DNA from 2 places in the Butyrivibrio sp. AE3004 genome. Region 2 is predicted to be linked to the other one. Evidence: riboswitches for the same ligand, from Rfam matches in the RefSeq annotation. Region 2 holds a riboswitch; the other holds the start of a gene.
The links. Region 2 has a riboswitch for cyclic di-GMP ahead of BV60_RS0100650 (InlB B-repeat-containing protein). Riboswitches for the same ligand answer to the same signal wherever they lie in the genome.
Positions count from the first base shown of each region.

Region 1 (3,859 bases), on a different contig from region 2:
GCATATGAATTACTGTAACGTCCTCAGAATTCTGAACACCAAAGTCCTCTGAAATCTGTTTTTCATTCATTTTAAAGGAGATAGATACAGTACCTTCAGCAGGCTGGTACTCCACACCATCAAGAACAAATGCAATGTCGTAAAGCATTGTATTATTCTCGTCATAGGTCTGAGCTTCACCACCATTGGCCTCTGCAATACTTTCAGCATTTTCATTCATTGCCTGAAGATATGCATCATAGTTGTATCCTTCAGTCTTTGCAGTAACCTCAGAAACCTTAAGCATGATTCCCTCAGGAAGACATTCAGGCTTGGAAAGTACAGCTATAACAGTAAATTTCTCTCCGGCTAAGGTAAAGGATGTTTCTTTATTAGCTCTATGATAAATGTACTGAAGGTCCGCATCCTCAGTAAGCTCAATAGTTTCACCATCTGCTGTGATAAGTTCGTATGCAGCATAAGTATTGTCGCTGCCCTCTTCAATTTTTATGCTTCCGTCATCGCCTTCGGTAACGTTGACAGTACGTCCACTCTTCTGAGTATCGTTCTCATTAGATGAATCACTGTCACTTGCAGCTTCATCTGTTTCCTGTGATTCCTGTGCTTTCTCTTCTTTAGTCTCATCTGTTACATTTTCATCAGATGTTTCTTTGGCATCAGAGTCTTTTGTATTTCCCTTCTCAATTGCCTCTTTTACCTTATCTTCTGTTATTTCTTTTTCTACCGCCTTAATGGCAACTATCTTTTTATCTTCATATTGAACTTTACTGAAAAAGCAATTTTCAAGCTTTTCCACGTTTTCTGAACTTGTAAGATCAAGAGTATCCGTAGTAGATACTTCTTTACTTGGAACAATCTCAGTTCCGTCAATATACTGATAATGCGCAGTTATCTTAACGTCACTTACAATAACAGTTTTTGTTTTTGTTTCACCTTCTCCTGAGTAAACAAAATCGATGTTTTTATCTTCTTTTATATCAAGGGTATTTCCATCTTCAAGCGTTACTACATAATATTTATATGATGAAGCTGTTTCTGTACTATCTGATTCAGTACTTTCTGTTTCAGTACTTTCAGTTTCGGTTGTATCTGAGTCGGTATTATTTTGCTCTGATTCCTCTGAGATTTCAGAATCTGAGTTTTCAGTTGCTTCATCACTGCCATTTGATGAGATATTTGAAGCATCTTCAGTCTTTACTTCAATTTTTGTAATTATTTCGCCTTCGAGTTTTGCTGCCTTAAAGGTATATCCCTCTATCTCCTTTACTTCTGAGTTTTCGGCAGAAAGATTGATGCTATCCTCAAGGCTGATCTTCTTCTGCTCAGCAAGTGGCTGACCATCTCCGTCAACAATAAGCTCACCATCCTCATTAACATAAGATACGGTAAGTACTACATCCTGTATATTTAAATTTGTTCCAAGACCTGAAGTTTTCTCTTTCTTCGCCTTTACTTCTTTTCCTGTTTTATCAGCCTTATCTTCGTCCTCTGTGTCTTCCTCATCGTCAGTTTTGGAAGTACCGTCCGCTATAGTGCCCTCGCCATTAGTTTCATCCATAGCTTCGCTTTCATTCTGAGAACCATTTTCAGAACTGTTTTCAGATTCAGATGTATTCTCAGCATCCTGATTTTCCGAAGATTCATCAGAATTGTTTTCGCTGCCGTTATCTGTATCTTCAGCTTCAGAATTGGCTTCTTCCGTTACTTCCTCAGTATTAGTTTCTTCTGTTGTTTCTTCCGTAGTATCCTCAGATTCTGATGGTTCAACATAATCCAGGCCATCTTCAGAGGTATCGTTTTCGGAAGAACCTTCTTCCGCAGTTTCTTCGGAATTATCTGCATTCAATCCATAACTTGCAAAATCCGAGCTATCTTCACCATCACCGGAAGCATCACCACTTAATACCATTCCAACTTCCTCAGCACCTTCTTCGGTCACTGCGGATGCCGCCTTATTCATAGCATATAACGTTCCTGTCGTAATGAGTAACGCAATAACCAGCATTACCGATATCCATCGTCTAAGGAAAGAATGCCTCTTTAAGTATTCCTGCCCTTTCTCGAAACCTTTGTTTTTCTTATCCATACTAAAGATCCCTCTACATCAGGCTTTTAGTATGGTGAAAAACCATAATAAAAGCCCTGTTTGAAACTGTTTCAAACAAGGCAAATCATCACAAATAATCTGCACTTACCATACGTAAGCACAGGCAGCTGGCTATCTGCCACTTGACAGACCCTATAGCTTTGCGTCACTACCTTGCGATAGCTTTGCCCTGAATTATAACCGTATTAAAGTAATCTCAAAAAGTCAACCGTAAAGGTTCAACCTCTTGATCATATTTGTAATTATATTTCACATCTAATTCTAGTTTTATGATAAAACATTTGATTATAAAAATCAACAGTTTTTATCATTTTTTAAAAATAAATTTCAATTCAAATTGTTTTTGTGATTGTGTGGGTGAATAGATGCCTGTACCCATGAAGAAAAAGCCCCTTCTCCCTCTACTTTGTACTTTAGCTACAAATGTACTTTATTACAAGTACTTACACATTTTTTTAATCAAGAATTAAGAGTGCTTTATAAAGTTTATACGCAGATAATTAAACTTTCAAAAAAGATTTTCGTAATTACAAAAAAAATACTTCCATCTCATTCCCCTTCCCCTTGCGGGAAGGCGGTACACCGTACCTGATGAGTAGGAAGTATTAAGAATATTTTTTTCAATTTGCTCAGCATCTTCTGCTCAGTATTCAAATATCTTACGCGATCTTCTGCTTAGCGATTTCTGTAAGAGTCTTGAATCCTTCAGGATCATTTACAGCCATCTCTGCAAGCATCTTGCGGTTGATCTCAACCTCTGCAAGCTTAAGGCCATGCATAAGGTTTGAATATGACATACCGTTAAGACGAGCTGCTGCGTTGATACGTGTGATCCAAAGAGATCTCATATCTCTCTTCTTCTGCTTACGTCCAGCAAATGCTGATGTAAGTGCTCTCATAACTGACTGCTTAGCAACTCTGTACTGTTTTGATCTAGCGCCTCTATAGCCCTTAGCGAGCTTTAAAACTCTTTTATGCTTTTTCTTGGCGTTCATGCCACCTTTAATTCTTGCCATTTCGGTTTCCTCCTAAATAAATTTCGAATAACTGGTACTGCTCTTAAGATTAAACGTAAGGCAGAATCTTCTTCATTGTCTTAACATTAGTAGCATCAACTACTGCTGCCTGTCTAAGATTTCTCTTTCTCTTTGTAGACTTCTTTGTAAGAATGTGACGCTTATACGCCTTGTTACGGATCAGCTTACCTGTGCCTGTTACCTTGAAACGCTTGGCAGCAGATCTGTTTGTTTTCATCTTGTGCTGCATAACTATATCCTCCTATGCTGTAAATACTAAATGCTCTGCTAATAAAGCAGTGTAATCATCCATCTGAAAGTTGTTTGAACAATTACTATATATGTAACTCTTCCATTATTATCCGAAGAGAAACAAACTAATTATTTCTTCTCAGTAAGAAACATAGTCATACTACGTCCCTCAACCTTAGGCTGTTTATCAATTACAGCCACATCACTAAGTGCCTCTGCAAAATCTGTAAGAATGTGTACGCTGGCACCCATGTGAGCCATCTCACGACCTCTGAATCTAAGGGTTACCTTAACTCTGTTACCTTTTTCAAGGAACTTCTTAGCGGAATTAACCTTAGTGTTAAGATCATTTGTATCTATATTTGGAGACAAACGAATTTCTTTGATTTCAACAGTCTTCTGTTTTTTACGAGCTTCCTTCTCCTTACGAAGCTGCTCATACTTGAACTTACCATAGTCTACGATACGACATACCGGCGGCTTT
Region 1 is NZ_JNLQ01000002.1:1,213,049-1,216,907, reverse strand. Features, by position in the region: gene BV60_RS0108505 (Cna B-type domain-containing protein) at 1-2,086, opposite strand, end outside; cyclic di-GMP riboswitch class I at 2,207-2,286, opposite strand; gene rplT (50S ribosomal protein L20) at 2,767-3,123, opposite strand; gene rpmI (50S ribosomal protein L35) at 3,173-3,373, opposite strand; gene infC (translation initiation factor IF-3) at 3,505-3,859, opposite strand, start outside.
Region 1: it holds a riboswitch for cyclic di-GMP, as region 2 does, so the genes downstream of both, BV60_RS0108505 (Cna B-type domain-containing protein) here and BV60_RS0100650 (InlB B-repeat-containing protein) in region 2, are expected to answer to the same signal.

Region 2 (3,859 bases):
TGATAGTATACATCTAATGTTTTATTTGCTCGCATTAATTACCTCTTCGATACTGTTATAAACGGGTTCTGTAAACAGATTGTTTATTTCCTGTATCAGCCCCAGTTCCATTGTTAGCTTTATAAATGATTCAAGCGATATCTTTCCCGTCTTTTCAAATTTTCGCAAAGTTGCATAACTTACATTGCTTCTTCCAGCAAGCTCTTTTTGCGTGATTTTTTTTCTTTTTCTTACATTTTTGACTTTATTTGCCAGTCTCATTGCTACATCAGATGGGGTGTCCCACATATAGTTAATATAGTCCATAATTTCATCCTTTCTATTGCTATTATTATAGCATTTTTAGGATGTCTGCAGCAATAAATTGATACTATAATAGCGTTTTTAATGCATTCGATTACGTTTGATTACGCAAAGAAAAAAGCCAGGAGTTATCTCCCAGCTCATTTCTCTTTCGCTTATATTTCATATGATACTTTCAGGCATTTTGGTTTCCGATTCTCTATTTTTTTCTTAAATATACTAAAATTGAGGCAGTAGAGAATAATTGTTGCTAATACAATATCGCTGATATAGCATCCCACAAATAAAGCGCAATATCTTTTCTCAATATATTTTGCAAGCATCATCATAAGAAATATTGTCCATGTGATGAGCACACAAATTCCATACGAAATATCTTTACAGCTACTAATACGGCACAAATTTTGTATATGCTTATAAAATTTGCTGGGGTTTCCTTTGATCCCTGCCACGATATCATCTTTGAAAATATCCAATATAAACACAGCACACGATCCCCCCATAACTAATTCCTGCATTGATACATAAATGATCATATTTATAAATAGAGCATAAATTTCAAGCCTTTGTATATCAAAATCGTTAAGATTCTCAAAGTTGAGCTTTTGGTGCATCAACTTTTCTAATCCCACCAATATTTTAACCAACACCACATTGACTAATAAAGGTGCAACAAATTCACATACCGCTTGAAAAAATGAATTTTCTATTATTTGCAATTGATCTACTGCGCTCGTCAGAAATAAAAGTACCCCATAAAAGAAAAGCGCCAAGATAAAATAGATAAAATATAATACTGATGTACCATCTAACGCTGAAAGCGCAAACGGTGCTCGTTTGTATTGTGTTATTTTCCACATGATACTTCCAGCAGAAATAAAAATAAGTAGCATTAGCACCCCAAGTAACATGACGTTTATCATTCTTTCGCCTCCAATTTTTCATAGATCATTTTTCATTGTCTATTTATCCCTTTTATACAATTATAAATCAAATAATTACGTTTTATAATAACAATTTTACCGATTTAATGTCTTTTATTATCCATTTTACGCAAATTAGCTTTATCAAAAAACATAAATAAAAATGATATTTTATAGTACTTTAGAAAGTTCCCAATTCAAAATATCACTATATCTAATGCATAATTCAATTGACATCAATTTTTATAAATCTTAAAATATTATTAATTTTAAAAGCAAACTAACTGGAAACCATAGGACGCAAAGCTATAGGGACTTTAACATGTCAGCCAGTTGCAAAAAAATGGCTGCACAAGTCAAAAAAATATTGGAGGGTTCCTATGCGTAAATCTAAGCACCATCATTTTCTGTTACTTGCAATTTCTTTTGCATGCATTTTTTCATTCATTATTCTATTTAATTCTAGCTTAACTGTATATGCAGTTAACCGCTCAGCAAATTTTAGGAAAACATATACTATCACAGGCGATAAAGCAAGAGATATTGTATCCATAGCCCAAGCTCAAGATGGCTTAACTGATAGCACATTTAAATATGGCGTAGCTTGGTGTGCATATTTTGTAGAAGACTGCGCTCGCTTAGCGGGTGCTGAAGATGCAATACCAAATAGCTTCAGCGGAGAAGGATACGCAGATGAATTGAGAAAAAAAATGATTAATTCATGTGGAGCACGCGTCATTTCACAATCAGAGGCTAGACCTGGCGATATCGTTTTCTATGATTATCAGGAAGGAAATCCTGATGCAGATCATGTGGGCATCGTAGTTGATAATGGTGGAAAGCATGCTGCTGAAGGAAATATTGTAAAAAAGGGGGAATCCGTTTCTAAAGCTTGGAAAAGCTTATCTACTTCAGGCAGAAATTCGAGACTCATTTTTTTACGTCCAAACTATTCAGCTACAACAAGTTATGATCCACAAGGATGTACTGATATTGCAAATGGCGGTTATGGCAATATCCAAGTAAGAGGTTGGGCTTTTGACAAAGATAATACTTCATCTCCTATCGAAGTTCATGTGTACATCGGTGGCCCAGCTGGAAGTGGTGAAGGCCATGTAATAAAAGCAGACAAATATCGCCCTGATGTAAACAATGCATTTAATGTTGGTGATTACCATGGTTTCTCAGACACTATTTCCACCAGTAAGACAGGTTCACAGCCTATTTACTTTTATGCAATAAATACAGGTGGCGGTTCAAATGTTTTATTTGATCAAAGGACAGTAACAATTAATGAAAAGGAAACTGTTAATTTCGGAGAACCATTAACTATACACGAGTATGTTAATGGCGGTGTCTTTTTTGATTGTGCTAACATATCATATACCGGAACAATTCAGTCATATGGAATAAGATATAAGCTTGCTGACCAAACTACTTGGATTGAAGCATACTCAAATTCAACAACTAAGAATCCATTTAGCTTTGGTAAAACACTCTCTTTTGAGTTTGATAAAAAATACGACGCTTATCTATATGTAAAAATGCAATCCGGTACCGAATTCAAGACCAATACCGTTCGTATAAATATGGAGACGCAACCGCCTATTGTTTCGGATATGGTAGTATCAAATTTGGATTCTGATGGTTTTGATTTTTCTTGCATCATAACTGATGATAGTGCTATCAAGTCAGTCGATATGTATTCTTACAAAATCGAAGATGACAAAAATACTAGTAAGCATACAGAGAAAGTTGAATTTTCTGATGGAAGATATCATTGTCATGTAAGTACAAGCAATCACAACAATAAAACTGGAGAATATAAGATACAAATTATTGTTTATGACAAATATAGTAATTTTGCCAATGTAAAAAAAGAACACATTATTGTTCCTACATGGGAAGAATGCCATCAAGTTGAAATTAAATTTGATTCTCAGGGTGGAAATTCTGTCACATCAGTATATACCACTTTAGGAACAACTATTGGAGCATCAGATATTCCTGAAAATCCTACGAAGGAAGGTTTCAAGTTTATAGGTTGGTTCGATAAAAATGGAGCCGAATGGGATTTTGCCAAAAATGTTGTAAATGACAATCCTCTTACATTGTATGCAAAATGGGAAGTTATTGAACCCAAAGACACTCCTGCTACAGAAAATAAAGAACCGAATGATACACCTTCGTCAAAAACAGATGAGCCAAAGGAAAATCCGGCTACAGAAAAGACAGATACTCCTGCTACAGGTAATAATGAATCACCTAGCACATCAACTGCCGAAAACAAAGAATCTCAAAACAAGCCTGCAGTTGATAGTAATGATTCAAAAGTAACTCCTGCCATCGACAATATAGATACCAAAGAAACTACTTCAACAGAGACCACAAAGACGCCACAAGTCGATAGCAATAATACGCCAGTTTCGACAACAGATGTAGAAACAACTATTGAGGCAACGAGTATTTCCAAGATAAAAAGAGGAAACAAAAAACTTTCTGTTTCGTGGAAATCCGTAGATAATGCTATAGGTTATGAAATTCAATATTCTACAGCAAAGTCATTTAAAAAGAACAAGACAAAGACAATAAATGTTTCTGCAAAATCTTCTGCTACATTGAAGAAACTTAAA
Region 2 is NZ_JNLQ01000001.1:111,669-115,527, forward strand. Features, by position in the region: gene BV60_RS0100635 (HipA N-terminal domain-containing protein) at 1-35, opposite strand, end outside; gene BV60_RS0100640 (helix-turn-helix domain-containing protein) at 22-306, opposite strand; gene BV60_RS0100645 (hypothetical protein) at 459-1,226, opposite strand; cyclic di-GMP riboswitch class I at 1,491-1,567, shown strand; gene BV60_RS0100650 (InlB B-repeat-containing protein) at 1,607-3,859, shown strand, end outside.